One region of the Arthrobacter sp. Soil_C_49 genome, then DNA from elsewhere that is predicted to be linked to it. Evidence: riboswitches for the same ligand, from Rfam matches in the RefSeq annotation. Region 1 holds a riboswitch; each other region holds the start of a gene.
The links. A riboswitch is a leader RNA that binds a small molecule or an ion and turns the genes downstream of it on or off. The one in region 1 is predicted to bind thiamine pyrophosphate.
Positions count from the first base shown of each region.

Region 1 (4,497 bases):
TCAACGGCTCCCGGGGTCAGTGCGAACAGGGTGTCGTCGCCGCCACGGCCAACGCCGGCGCCCGGGTGGAAGTGGGTGCCGCGCTGGCGGACGATGATCTCGCCAGCGGAAACAACCTGGCCGCCGAAGCGCTTTACGCCGAGGTACTGAGCGTTGGAATCACGACCGTTGCGAGTGGAGCTCGCGCCCTTTTTATGTGCCATCTGAAATGCCTGCCTCTAAATTCTGGGGATCTGCTGAAAAACCTGAACAGTAACGAAGGTTACTGGATACCAGTGATCTTGACCTTGGTCAGTTCCTGGCGGTGACCCTGGCGCTTCTTGTAACCGGTCTTGTTCTTGAACTTCTGGATCACAATCTTCGGACCACGGAGGTCGTTCAGGATCTCAGCTGTAACAGTTACCTTGGCCAGGTCAGCAGCGGCAGTGGTGATCTTGTCACCATCAACCAGGAGCAGCGCGGGCAGCTGAATGGTGCTGCCAGCCCCACCGGCGACGCGGTTCAGGGTAACGAAGTCTCCAACGGAAACCTTCTCTTGGCGGCCGCCTGCGCGGACAATCGCGTACACCACTTGGGAACTCACTTCTCTCGACGTTTATAACTAAATTTGCGTGCGGAACCGACTATCAAAAGCCTGGTTTCTCGCTGTGCCTCAACGCCGTGGGGTCGTAACCCAAGTGTTGGCGTAAGCACCGAAGATCTAGATTACGCTAATTTTGTCCTCGGCCGCAAATGAGGCTGGTTCCCGGCGGGTTGCTGTGATAGGTACCACAGTCCAGGTCCGGCGTCCGCACCCTGCCCCACAATAGTACCGGTCCGCCCGCCGGCATCCGCTCAGGAGTGCAGGCGCGGCGCGTCGAAGAAGTCCACTTCCAGCCGGCAGGACTGCTTGAACGCGGTAATCATGGCCTCCCTGTCCGCGGCGGAGGCTGTGCGCCCGGCCTCATCCACGATGGCAATGGCCCTGCGCGTGGCAGCGGCGAAGTCTTCATCGGCGTAGGTCCGCAGCCAGGCCGCGTACGGGTGCCCGGCGGGTTCGCCGGCGGCGAGGAACCGGGCGTGCAATGTTGCGCCCACCTCCGCGTAGAGCCAGAAGCAGGGCAGGACGGCGGCCGCCAGGACGGCATAGCTGCCCGACGCCGATGCTGCGGTCAGGTGGTCGACATAGGACTTTGTGACCGGGCCGAGTTGGGGCTGGATGGTGCGGGTGCTTAGCCAGGAGCGGTGCAGTTCCGACTCGACCTCCAGGCATTGGCTCGCTGATCCGGCCCAGAAGAGCTGTTCGGCCTCGGTCGGCGCCAGGGCACTCGCCCTGGCGAGCACGCGGGAATAGCCGTTGAGGTAGATGGCGTCCTGCGCAAGGTAGTACGCAAACTCTTTCTCCTGCAGGCTGCCTGAAGCCAGGTCACGGATGAAGTCCAGGGCGTAGATGTCCTCCAGGTCCGGCTGGGCCTCACTCCAGAGTTGGGCGGCGAAGCTGCCTTCGGGCTGGAGCCGCTGCAGGTGGTGGAAGTGGTGCACCGGGCCGTTGCCGGTTCCCACCTCCAGCGTGGCGGATGCCTCCAGTGCGCCTGCCAGCCAGGGCTTGACTTCGCGCAGGGATGCTTCCCAGTCCCCCAGCCGCGCCTGGGCAGTGGCCATCGCGGAGGACAGCGAACATCCGGTGCCGTGGCTGTTCCGGGTAGCCACGCGCTGCCCCGGCAACACCACCACTTCCCCGGACAGCAGGCCGGCAGTGTTTACCAGGGCATCGGGGCACTCGTGACTGTCCAGGTGGCCCCCTTTGACCAGCACGGTGGCGCCGGTAGCTGCGGAGAGGGCGCGTCCCTGCTCGAGTGCTCCTGCCCAGTCCTCCTGGACGTCGCCGCCCACCAGCCTGGCGAGCTCAACGAGGTTGGGGGTGACGAGGTGGGCCAGCGGCAGGAGCACGCGCAGGGCGGCTTCGGCGGACTCCTGCAGCAGCCGGTCACCGCTGGTGGCAACTATCACCGGGTCCAAGACCACGACGGCGGGACGCACCTTGCGGAGCCAGTCCCCTACCGTCTCGATCACCTCGGCGCTGCCGAGCATTCCGATCTTGACGGCATCGATGGCGATGTCATCACTGATGGCGTCCAGCTGCGCGGCCAGGAAATCGGCCGGCAGCACGTGGACGGACCGGACGCCCTGGGTGTTCTGGGCAGTGAGGGCCGTGATAGCGGCCATCCCGTAGCCGCCGAGTGCAGCGATGCTTTTGAGGTCGGCCTGGATCCCGGCGCCGCCGGATGGGTCGGAGCCCGCAATGGACAGCACCCGGGGTACGGGACGGCCTGGCGGGGTCGAGGCAGTGAACGTTGCGGGCGCGGTTGCCGGGGTGGCAGTGGGCATTGCAAGAGTCGCAGACAAGAGGACATCCCTTCGCCGGTGCTAGCCGGACAGGTTCAACGGGTGTGGATCTCAGCCGGCTCTCTGCGCGGCACCCCGTGTCGGTTCCCCAGCCTAGCTTTTTTGGCGGCCGCAGGCAGAAGGTGACACTTTGCGACCGGCCCCGCGGCCAGCCATGCCCCCGCCCCTGGATACGGTTCGGGAGCAGGTACAGGAATGCCCGGCCGGCCACTCTTGGTGGCCGGCCGGGCATTCCCGGTTATCGTCAGCGTTCCTTGACCTCTTAGAGCTCCGAGGCCGGAACCCCTACACCGAGGATGATGGGCGCCTCGGCTGTCTCGGCTGCCTTGGCTGCCGGCTGTTCGGCACCCGTGCTGCCGGTGCCTGCCTGCTCGGGAGCTTTGGCCTCATGGGAGTGGCCCGTGCTGGCTGCCGCAACGTCCTCGTGTTGCTGCACGGCGGTTTCGTTGGCAGCACCCTGCGCACGGCTGGCGCTGCGGTGGCGCCGGGGCCGGCGCTGCCGCGTCTGCTCCAGGGTGTGGTCGCTGTAGTCCTTCTCGGGGGCCGCAGCGCGCTGCGGGGCAGCCGTTGACTGCTGCACCGGCGCCGCGGGCTCCGCCTGGGGCGCCTGCTCAGGTTCCGCCTGCGCCTGCTGTCCTTCCGCGTCCGGCGCCGTTTCGGGTTCCGTTGCGGGCTGGCCGAGATGGGCGAACGCCTCGGCGAGCCGGTCCAGGGTCAGTGCCGGCCGCGGCTGCTGCTCCTCCGCGTGCTCCACAAACGGCAGCACGACCTTCTCGCCGCCGAAGGTCAGCACGGCCGCCGGCCGGGCATCGGCGTCGCGCTTTTCAGCTGCAGGGGCGGCAGGCTGCTCTCCGGCCGCCTGCTTGGCTGCGGCCACCTCGTCGTCATGCAGGTGCGCCGCGTGCGCAGCAGCGGCGATGTTGGCCAGGGCCAGCCTGGTGGCTTCAGCCTTGGCGTGACGTTCCGCATCCGAGGGGTCCGGGTGCACGGTGTGGATCTGCACGGCAGCAGCCGGCGCTGCTTCGGGCTGCTGGCCGCCGCGGCCCCGCCGCCGCTTGCGGTCCGGGCGGGCACCGGGCTGGTTGTTGTCCGGGCGCAGGCTGTCAGGGCGGTGGCCTTCGTTGCGCGCTTCCGGCCGGCTGTCCGCACGCTGGACGTGGTGCTCGGCGGCCACGATGTTGGCGCGCCGGTGCTCCACGGGGTCGTCGTGGGTGACCACGCCGCGGCCTGCGCAGGCTTCACACTGCTCGCCGAACACTTCGAGCAGGCCGGTGCCCATCCGCTTGCGGGTCATCTGGACCAGGCCAAGCGAAGTGACCTCGGCAACCTGGTGCTTGGTGCGGTCGCGTCCCAGGCATTCCACGAGCCGGCGCAGCACCAGGTCGCGGTTGGATTCGAGGACCATGTCAATGAAGTCGATGACGATGATGCCGCCGATATCGCGCAGCCGGAGCTGGCGGACCACTTCCTCGGCAGCCTCGAGGTTGTTTTTGGTCACCGTCTCTTCGAGGTTGCCGCCGCTGCCGGTGAATTTGCCGGTGTTGACGTCCACCACGGTCATGGCTTCGGTGCGGTCGATCACGAGCGAACCGCCCGAGGGCAGGAAGACCTTACGCTCCAGCGCTTTGTGGATCTGCTCGTCAATGCGCCAGGCCGCGAAGATGTCCTGGTCCTTGGTCCACTTCTCGAGGCGGCCCACCAGGTCCGGAGCAACATAGGTGACGTATGCCTCGATGGTGTCCCAGGCTTCCTCGCCGGAGACGATGAGCTTGGAGAAGTCCTCATTGAAGACGTCGCGGACCACCTTGATGGTGAGGTCCGGTTCGCCGTAGAGCAGCTCCGGGGCAAGGATCTTGGTGGATTTCGACTGGCTCTCGATGCCCTCCCACTGGGCGCGCAGCCGGTTGATGTCGTGCGTCAGCTCTTCCTCGGACGCGCCCTCGGCAGCGGTGCGGACAATAACGCCGGCGTGCTCGGGAAGGCGGTCCTTCAGGATGCGCTTGAGGCGGTTGCGTTCGACGTCGGGCAGCTTGCGGGAAATGCCGGTCATGGAGCCGCCGGGTACGTACACCAGGTAGCGGCCGGGCAGTGAGATCTGGCTGGTCAGGCGGG
Region 1 is NZ_JBDGJZ010000005.1:50,811-55,307, forward strand. Features, by position in the region: gene rpmA (50S ribosomal protein L27) at 1-203, opposite strand, end outside; gene rplU (50S ribosomal protein L21) at 263-571, opposite strand; gene thiD (bifunctional hydroxymethylpyrimidine kinase/phosphomethylpyrimidine kinase) at 835-2,367, opposite strand; TPP riboswitch at 2,376-2,473, opposite strand; gene AC3A4Z_RS10155 (Rne/Rng family ribonuclease) at 2,648-4,497, opposite strand, start outside.

Region 2 (4,497 bases), on a different contig from region 1:
GACGGCGTGTTTCCGCATCCAATGGTCCGCCCGGGCTAACAAATGCGGGCACGTCGGCGATGGCGTAGAGCACGTGGTACCCGTCGCCGTCGCGCTCGATGAACAGTGCCTGGTCCAGGTCGGTGGAGGACGCGGGATCAATGGTAACGAACTCGACGGCGGTCAGGTCGTAGGCAGGCAGCTGCAGGGATTCCACGGCTGCTTTGGCATCAGCCACGGCATCGTCAGGGTAGGCGCCGGGCAGCTCCAGTTCGGTCCGCAGCGCACTGAGCGCCGCCTCGAGCGCGTTATTGTGCTCGTGGACGTTGGGAGCCAGCCGATGGTGTGACACGAAAATCAGCCTAACTCGAATTCCGGCGATAATGCAGGCACCCGGGCCGGGAAGGGCGCGGGGTAAAAGCACGGTTACGAGCGTCAGCGGGCCGGACCGCCGGCGGCCGGGGCAGCCTCAGGAACCGGGCGCATCCAAGGCCGCGAGGAGCGATGCGGCGGCGGCCGCAGGATCGTCGGCCTCCGTGATGGCCCGGACCACCACAATGCGCCGGGCGCCCGCCTCCACCACCTGCTCCACGTTGCTGTGGTCGATGCCGCCAATGGCAAACCAGGGGACACCGCCGTCGGCCTGTCCTTTCTGCCCCGCAGGGCCCGCAGCCGCGGCGGCGTACTTCACCAGCTCAAGTCCGACCGCGGCCCGCCCCGGTTTGGTGGGTGTGGCCCACACCGGACCCACGCAGAAGTAGTCCAACCCCGCGGGCCCGGCAGCAGCCGCGAGGGCGGCGTCCACCTGCTCTGGTGCATGGCTGGACAGTCCGATGGCCGCATTGCCGTTGAGCAGGGTGCGCGCGGTGGCCAGGGGGAGGTCCTTCTGGCCGATATGGAACACCGGCGCGCCGGACAGCACGGCGATATCGGCCCTGTCGTTGACGGCCCACAGCCGGCCGTGCCGCTCCGCGGTTTCCTTCAGCACAGCCAGGAGCTCCAGCTCCTCCGCGGCCTCGATGGTCTTGTCCCGGAGCTGGATGATGTCCACGCCACCGGCAAACGCGGCGTCCACGAACTGCCCGAAATCGCCGCGGTCCTTGCGGGCATCCGTGCAGAGGTACAGGTGCGCTGAGTTGAGGCCATTGCTGATTTTGGTGGTGCTGAGGACATCGGTGCCGGCGGCAGGAGTGTGGGACACATTCATGGGGGCAAGCCTAGTTCCTCTACACTTGCCTCGTACTGCGGGAGCCCGCGGCAGCTGTCATAAAGCGCCGGGCTGAGAGGGCGTCAGAGCCGACCGCTTGACCTGATCCGGCTAGTACCGGCGTAGGGAAGGAGACACATGCGCGCACCGTCGACCCCGGCCCCACCGCATAAACCGTCCATACCTTCGGGCATCATCCGGGCTGACGTCGCCGTGATCGGCGGCGGAGTGATCGGCCACGGCATCGCCTGGGAGGCGCAACGCTCGGGGCGCTCCGTGGTGCTCATCGACGACGCCCCGGGTACCGGCGCCAGCTGGGCCGCCGCCGGAATGCTCGCGCCCGTCAGCGAACTGCACTACCAGGAAGAAGAGCTCCTCGAGCTGATGCTGGACGCCTCGGCCCGGTGGCCCGCTTTTGTGGCCGGCCTCCGCGCAGCATCCGGTGCCGATCCTGGATACATCACGACGCCGACCCTCGCCGTGGGTGCCGACGCCGCCGACCGCCGCGCGCTGATGGACCTGCGCGCGGTGCAGCAGGCGAACGGACTCACCGTGGAACCGCTCACCGTCCGCGAAGCCCGCCGGCGGGAGCCACTGCTCAGCCCGGCCATCGCCTGTGCGCTGGACACCCCGGCCGATCACCAGGTGGATCCGCGGCTGCTGGTGGACTGCCTGCGGCGCGCGCTCGCCGGCCACGGCGTGGGAAGAACCAGGGGCGAAGGTGCCCGCAGCGGGTCCCGGCAGGATCACGCAGGAGTAGCCGGCGCCGTCGACGGTTACTCGGTGCCGGACAAAGCGGCAGCGCTGCTGTGGCAGGACGGCGCTGTTGCCGGCGTCCGGTTGGCCGGCGGCGGAACCGTCCAGGCCGCAGAGACCGTAGTGGCGAACGGGCTGCACGCGGCGGAACTGGGGTTCCTCCCGGAGGGCCTGCAGCTTCCGCTGCGGCCTGTTTACGGGGACATCCTGCGGCTCGCCGTGCCCCGGCATCTGCAACCGCTGGTGACCTCCACCGTCCGCGGACTGGTGCGCGGGGTCCCGGTGTATATCGTTCCCCGCCGGGACGGGACGGTGGTGATCGGGGCAACGCAGCGCGAAGACGCGCCCTCTACCCCCGGCGCCGTTTCCGCCGGTGGCGTCTACCAGCTGCTCCGCGACGCGCAGGTGCTGCTTCCCGCCGTCGCCGAACTCGAGCTGCTCGAATGCACCGCCCGGGCCCGGCCCGGAACGCCGGACAATGCGCCGCTGCTGGGCCGGGTGCCCGCAACGGAAGGCGCGGGCCAGTCCGGCGGACACCTTCCCGGGCTCATCATCGCTACCGGGTTCTTCAGGCACGGCGTCCACCTGACGCCGGCCGCCGCCGCCATCTGCCGGGACCTCCTGGACGGCCGCGAAGATCCCCGCTGGGCGCCCTTTAGCCCCGCCCGATTCAACGAAACTCCTGCCCCAGCCGCAACCACCCCTACCCAACCGGCCGCCTGAGCCACCTACCGCCCACAAAGGAAACAGCATGAACATCACCTTGAACGGAACCCGGCACCCCGTGCCGGACGGTGCTTCCATCGCGCAGCTCGTCAGCCAGGTCACAGGAAGGCCCCTCGGGGCTGACGGCCAGGCCACCGACGGGCAGAAGCTCGGCGTGGCCGTGGCACACAACGCGCAGGTAGTGCCGCGGAGCCAGTGGTTTGCCACCGCGCTCGCGGACGGCGACGAGGTTGAACTCGTCACGGCTGTGCAGGGAGGCTGACCCATGAGCGAAACCATCACCGCTGCGTCCTCCTCCGCGCTCCAGGACCCGCTGGTCATCGACGGCGTGGAACTGTCCTCCCGGCTGATTATGGGCACCGGCGGCGCACCCAGCCTGGACGGCCTCGGCGCAGCACTCCTCGCTTCCGGCACCAGCCTGACCACGGTGGCCATGCGCCGCTACTCGACGGCGGAAACAGGCACGCTGTTCCAGCTGCTGCTGGACCATGGCATCCGGGTGCTGCCCAACACCGCCGGCTGCTTCACTGCCCGGGACGCCGTGCTGACGGCAGAACTGGCCCGTGAGGCGCTGGAAACGGACTGGGTGAAGCTGGAAGTCATCGCCGACGAACAGACCCTCCTGCCGGACGCCGTCGAACTGGTGGACGCCACCGAGCAGCTCGTCAACAGGGGCTTCAAGGTGTTCGCCTACACCAACGACGATCCTGTCCTGGCCCTCCGGCTCGAAAACCTCGGGGCCACGGCCGTGATGCCGCTCGGATCACCCATCGGCACCGGCCTGGGCATCCTGAATCCGCACAACATTGAACTGATTGTGTCCCGGGCCTCGGTTCCTGTGGTGCTGGACGCAGGCATCGGGACCGCCTCGGACGCGGCCCTCGCCATGGAGCTGGGCTGCGACGCCGTCCTGCTGGCCACTGCGGTGACCCGTGCCCAGAATCCTGCGGTGATGGGGGAGGCCTTCAAACACGCGGTGATCGCCGGTAGGCTGGCGAAGACGGCCGGCAGGATACCGCGCCGCGAACATGCACTGGCGTCGTCGGCCATGGAAGGCCGGGCCGAGTTCCTGTAGCCTCTCCGGCGCACGGCGGCAGCCGGGGCATGCGCACCGCAACTGAGGAGCAGCCATGTCCAGCAAGGACGTTCTTTCCCCCGAACGGCTCGAGGACGCCCTGGCCGTCCTGCCCCACTGGCGCTACCGCAAGGGGGCCCTGGTGACGGTGTACAAGATGCCGACGTCGGCTGCCGCGTTGGAGCTGATTGCCGCCGTCGGGCGCCTTGCCGAGGAACAGAACCACCACCCCGACCTGGACTGGCGGTACAACAGGGTGTTCCTCCGCTACACCTCGCATGACGCCGGGGGAGAGGTCACCGCCCGCGATGTGGGGGCGGCAGAGGCAGTGAGTGAGGCCGCGGCCGCGGTCCATGCCGTTGCCGAGCCGGGCAAACACCCTGCCGCCCTTTAACCGGACGTGACCACTGCCCCCGGGAGGGTAGTGGTCACGTCCGATGGTTCTCTTGGTTAGAGCTTCAAAGCCGCGGTGAGCCGTTCCAGATCCTTCTTGGCACGGGTGCGGCCCAGGTAGATGACTGCCGCCACCGCCGCCGCGGAGCCGAGGACCATGGGCAGGATCCACGGCATCCAGGTCAGCCCCGGACGGTACCCGAAACCTGCGGCCATCAGGATGACCCAGCTCAACGCTCCCACACCCACGGCGACGCCGGCCGGGACGCCAACTCCGTATTTGGTATGGCGTTTGTCGTTTGCCCAGACGATGAAACCTGCGGCTGCTGTCACCAGCACCACGATGGTCAACGAAAGCATG
Region 2 is NZ_JBDGJZ010000002.1:442,318-446,814, forward strand. Features, by position in the region: gene AC3A4Z_RS05445 (RNB domain-containing ribonuclease) at 1-331, opposite strand, end outside; gene thiE (thiamine phosphate synthase) at 449-1,186, opposite strand; TPP riboswitch at 1,214-1,332, shown strand; gene AC3A4Z_RS05455 (FAD-dependent oxidoreductase) at 1,325-2,665, shown strand; gene thiS (sulfur carrier protein ThiS) at 2,694-2,930, shown strand; gene AC3A4Z_RS05465 (thiazole synthase) at 2,934-3,743, shown strand; gene AC3A4Z_RS05470 (4a-hydroxytetrahydrobiopterin dehydratase) at 3,799-4,137, shown strand; gene AC3A4Z_RS05475 (hypothetical protein) at 4,194-4,496, opposite strand.
Region 2: it holds a riboswitch for thiamine pyrophosphate, as region 1 does, so the genes downstream of both, AC3A4Z_RS05455 (FAD-dependent oxidoreductase) here and thiD (bifunctional hydroxymethylpyrimidine kinase/phosphomethylpyrimidine kinase) in region 1, are expected to answer to the same signal.

Region 3 (4,497 bases), on a different contig from region 1:
CGGCCATCAGCACCCCGCCGCCCAGCACCCACGCATCCAACCGGCTGTAGGTTGACTCGCGGGCCCAGGTCCGCGTTCCGCCGCCGAAACCGCGGGCCTCCATGGTCACCGCCAGCCGCGATGCGCGCCGGATGGCCTGGACCAGCAGACCGAAACTTTGCCCCAGCGTCGCCTTCACCCGCTGCACCACACTGCCACGCGAGCCCACACCACGGGCGCGGCGGGCCATCCCGATGGTCTGCCATTCCTCAGCCAGCAGTCCCACAAGGCGCATGGCCGCCAAGGTTCCCAGCACGAACCGGTGCGGGAGCCGTGCCTTTTGCGCCAAGGCGTCGGCCAAGTCAGTGGGGTCGGTGCAGCTCATCAGCAGCACCGCGGGCAGCGCAATCGCCACCCCGCGCAGCATAAACCCTGCCCCCAGCTCCAGCGAGCCTTCGCTCATGGTCCAGATGCCGACGTCGATCAGCGTCCTTCCGCTGTCCGGCGCCAGGATGGAGGTGCTCCAGCCGCCCACGGCCGCGGCGATGATCAGCGGCCAGCCGCGCTGCCAGAGCAGCGTGAGGGTCAACCCGGCCAGTGGAAACAGCAGGAGTTCACAGGCGAGCGCCACGGAGGCGGACACCCAGTCGATGGAGAGCGCCAGCACTGCGGTCACCAGGAAAACGGCGGCAAACTTGCTCAGGGGGTTGGCCCGGGTCAACAGGGCATGGTTTCCCTGCAGGTTCAGCTCCTGCCTCATGACGCCACCGCCTGCGCCGCAGCCATCCTCAGCTCTGTTCCGCCCAGGGCTGCCGTGAACTCGGCATCATGGGTCACCGACACCACGGCAGTGCCGGCGTCGAGGAGCTCGGTCAGGAATGAGGCCAGCTCCGCCCAGGTGTTGGCGTCCTGGCCGAACGTAGGTTCGTCCAAAACCAGGACCTGGGGATGCGCGGCCAGGACCGTGGCCACGGAAAGCCGGCGCTTTTCGCCACCCGAAAGAGTGTACGGATTGGCGTCCACGAGCTCCGTCAGCCGCAAACGTTCGAGCAGTTCGTCCACACGCTCCGTCCCGTGGCCGAGGTGCCGCGGGCCAAACAGGAGTTCATCCAGCACCTTGCCCGTAACGAACTGGTGCTCGGGCTCCTGGAATACGGTGCCCACCCGCTCGATCAGCTGCTCCGCCTTCCACTGGTAAGGATCAATCCCGGCGCCCCGGCCAAGCGCCAGGGTGGCGGAGACCTTGCCGGCCACGGGCTCCAAAAGACCGGCAAGAGTCAGGGCAAAAGTCGATTTTCCTGCCCCGTTGGGACCCGTGATGGCGAGCGCCTGCCCGGCGCGGACCTGCGCGCTGATATCCTGCTGCACCGGCAACGGCGGCAGCTTTCGGAATCCCTTACGGCGGGCACGTTCTCGTGAGACCGCCAGCTGCTCGGCGGCAAGCAGCAGATCGCCGGTCCCCGAAGCCGGGACGGCCGCACGCTGCCGGGTCTCCGGGACGTAACCGGGAACCCATACTCCGGCCGCTATCAGCATGCTCCGGGCCTCGGTGAGCACGCGGTCCGGCGGCCCGTCCAGGAGCACGGCGGGGTCGGTGGACGAACCGGGCTGCAGCACCACAATCCGGTCCACCAGGTCCTTCCACACGGACACCCGGTGCTCCACCACCACCAGGGTCGCCCCGGTCTTGTCCAGGCAGCGCGCCACAGCGTCGCGGACCTCAAGCACCCCCGCGGGGTCAAGGTTGGCTGTCGGTTCGTCAAGGAGGATCAGCCCGGGCCGCATCGCAAGGATGCCGGCGAGCGCCAGCCGCTGTTTCTGCCCGCCGGACAGGGCCGACGTCGGATGGTCCAGCGGCAGGTGGGACAGGCCGACGTCGTCCAGCGCCTCGTGCACGCGGGTCCAGATGTCGTCGCGGGGCACGGCGAGGTTCTCGGCGCCGAAGGCAACGTCGTCACCCACCCGGGAGAGGACCACCTGCGTCTCCGGGTCCTGCTGCATCAGGCCGGCGCGGCCGCGCTGCTCACGGGGGTAGGCTCCGTCAACCAGCAGCGAACCGGACTCGTCGGATTCGGAGGCCTCGCCGTCGTCGTTAACATCGCCCAGGACGCCCGCCAAGGCATGGAGAAGGGTGGACTTGCCCGCCCCGGACGGACCGAGGAGGAGCACCCGCTCCCCCGGCTGGATGTCCAGGTCAAGGGCACGGACCGCAGGCTTGGCACGTCCGGCATGCCGCCAGCCCCAACCGCGGGCGCTGACGGCCGCCGGACGCACCGCAACCGGCACGCCGTGATGGGAGGGAGCGCTCATCAGGAGAAGGCGGGCTCCGTTGCTGCCTTGCGCGAGGCGAACGAGCTGAGGACACCGGTCTTCGCCAGGCCGCGCGTGGCGATCCAGGACAGGGTACCGGCGATGATGGCGCCGGAGACGGCTGTGAAGATGATGTACGCCAGTTTGTCGCCGCCGGAGTAGGCGATGTTCCAGCCCCACGGGGCGAAGGAGTCGTTCAGGCCGCAGAACAGCCCGGCGCCGGCACCGGCAAGCAGCGACACCGGCAGGTTGAACTTCCGGTACACGAAGATGGCGAAGATGATTTCTGCGCCCAGGCCCTGGACAAAGCCGGAAAAGAGCACGGAGGCGCCGTACTGCGAGCCCATCAGCAGCTCGCCGGTGGCGGCCACGGTTTCGCAGAACAGCGCCGCGCCCGGCTTGCGGATGATGAGCATGCCCAGCACCGCCGGGATCATCCAGCCGCCGGCGATCAGGCCGGTCAGGGGCGGGTAGACGGCGTTCATGGGGGCTGAGACTGCCGCGGCTCCCTGGGACCAGGCCCAGAAGATAACGCCGCCGGCGATGGCGATCAGGGCCGCCACTACGATGTCCACGACGCGCCAGGACTTGCTGGTGGTCTTCTTTACTGCTGTTGTTGCCATGCGATCCTCCTGAGGAACAGGAGGGGAAAGTGCGGCAAGGGCACTGACTGCCGTTGCCGGACTTCGAGAACTCGACTCCCTTGCGCCGGTACTAACCGGATCAGGTTCGAGGGTCTGCGGCTGTCCGCACTCTCAGCGCCCACCTGCGGATCCTGGCATTGCCAGTGATGCCCGACGGCGGCGCTCCCCTGTCGTTAATTGATTCTGTGGGTAGATAAATAGCCCTGCTGGGCGTGGTCCAGTTTACACCGGAGGAGGGGTAGATTGTGGGCCATGACTGCCAATGCGCCGGATATGACTGAGTTCGATCCCGATTCTGATGCCACCCAGCCGGAGGGCTCCCTGCAGGCGCTCATCGCGCGGATTGAGGGCGAAATCCGGGAGCTCCAGTTTCCCCGGTTTTCGATGGACGACGCATTGAACCTGGGGCTGCTGCTGGTGGAACTGGGCAAGGAGGACCAGCTCCCCATCGCCATCGACATCACCAAGGGTGACCAGGTCCTGTTCCATGTGGCCCTGCCGGGCGCCACTCCGGACAACGAGTTCTGGATCCGGGCCAAGCAGCGCACCGCCGCCCGGTACGAGGTCCCGTCCCTGCTGGTGGGGCTGCGCGGACGGCTTCGCGGCGGCAGGATCGAGGACCAGGGCTGGTTCGACCAGACCACGTACGCGGCGCACGGGGGTTCCTTCCCGGTCTACGTCACAGGGGTGGGCGCGGTGGCCACCGTGACTGTTTCGGGGCTTCCCCAGGTGCAGGACCACAACATGGTGGTCCAGGCCCTCCGCGAAGTCCTCGGCTCGATGGGCGCCGACTGACGCCTTCTCTGAGCTGGACAATGTCGGGGCAAGGAGGGTGCCATGAACGGTCCTGGCGACGAAAACCAGGTGCGGGCGGCGGTGGATAAAGCCGAAGACGAGATGATCTACATTGGTCCGGACCACCCCTACTATCCCCTGCTCGCCGAACTAGTGGCCGCCGTCGGGAAAGCCTGGCAGCAGGGATATGAGCAGGGCCGGCACGGCGGGACCCACACCAACCCCTATACCTGGAACAGCCCGGAGGCGTGAACGCCGGGTAGGAAGCGTACTTAGCTTTTATTAGTAATCATGCTTACTATGTTGTTCCCGGCTTTAGAGGAGTACAGGTTATGGCGGTCAGCACCCGCGCCACCGAAGCGAGGACGGGCCTGCAGAAGGCCACCCTTGCCAGCGGCACCGTCTTCCTGCTGCTTGGAATCCTGGGATTCATTCCGGGCATCACCGCCAACTACGGTTCCCTCCGCTTTGCCGGCCCTGGCTCCGAAGCCGAGCTGTTCGGAATCTTCCAGGTGTCCGTCCTGCACAATGCCGTCCACGCCCTGTTCGGAATCGCCGGCCTGGTGATGGCCAGGACGCACCGGCAGGGGCGGAATTTCCTCATCTACGGGGGCGTCGCCTATCTGTTCCTTTGGCTCTATGGCCTGTTGATCGCCGATGACCTGCCGGCAAACTTCCTCCCGGAAAACAATGCGGACAACTGGCTGCACCTGGTCCTGGGCCTGGCCATGATCGCCCTTGCCATTCTGCTGTCCCCCAGGACCGTCCC
Region 3 is NZ_JBDGJZ010000017.1:102,241-106,737, reverse strand. Features, by position in the region: gene AC3A4Z_RS20685 (energy-coupling factor transporter transmembrane component T family protein) at 1-739, opposite strand, end outside; gene AC3A4Z_RS20680 (ABC transporter ATP-binding protein) at 736-2,289, opposite strand; gene AC3A4Z_RS20675 (ECF transporter S component) at 2,289-2,912, opposite strand; TPP riboswitch at 2,972-3,112, opposite strand; gene AC3A4Z_RS20670 (heme-degrading domain-containing protein) at 3,186-3,728, shown strand; gene AC3A4Z_RS20665 (hypothetical protein) at 3,771-3,980, shown strand; gene AC3A4Z_RS20660 (DUF4383 domain-containing protein) at 4,061-4,497, shown strand, end outside.
Region 3: it holds a riboswitch for thiamine pyrophosphate, as region 1 does, so the genes downstream of both, AC3A4Z_RS20675 (ECF transporter S component) here and thiD (bifunctional hydroxymethylpyrimidine kinase/phosphomethylpyrimidine kinase) in region 1, are expected to answer to the same signal.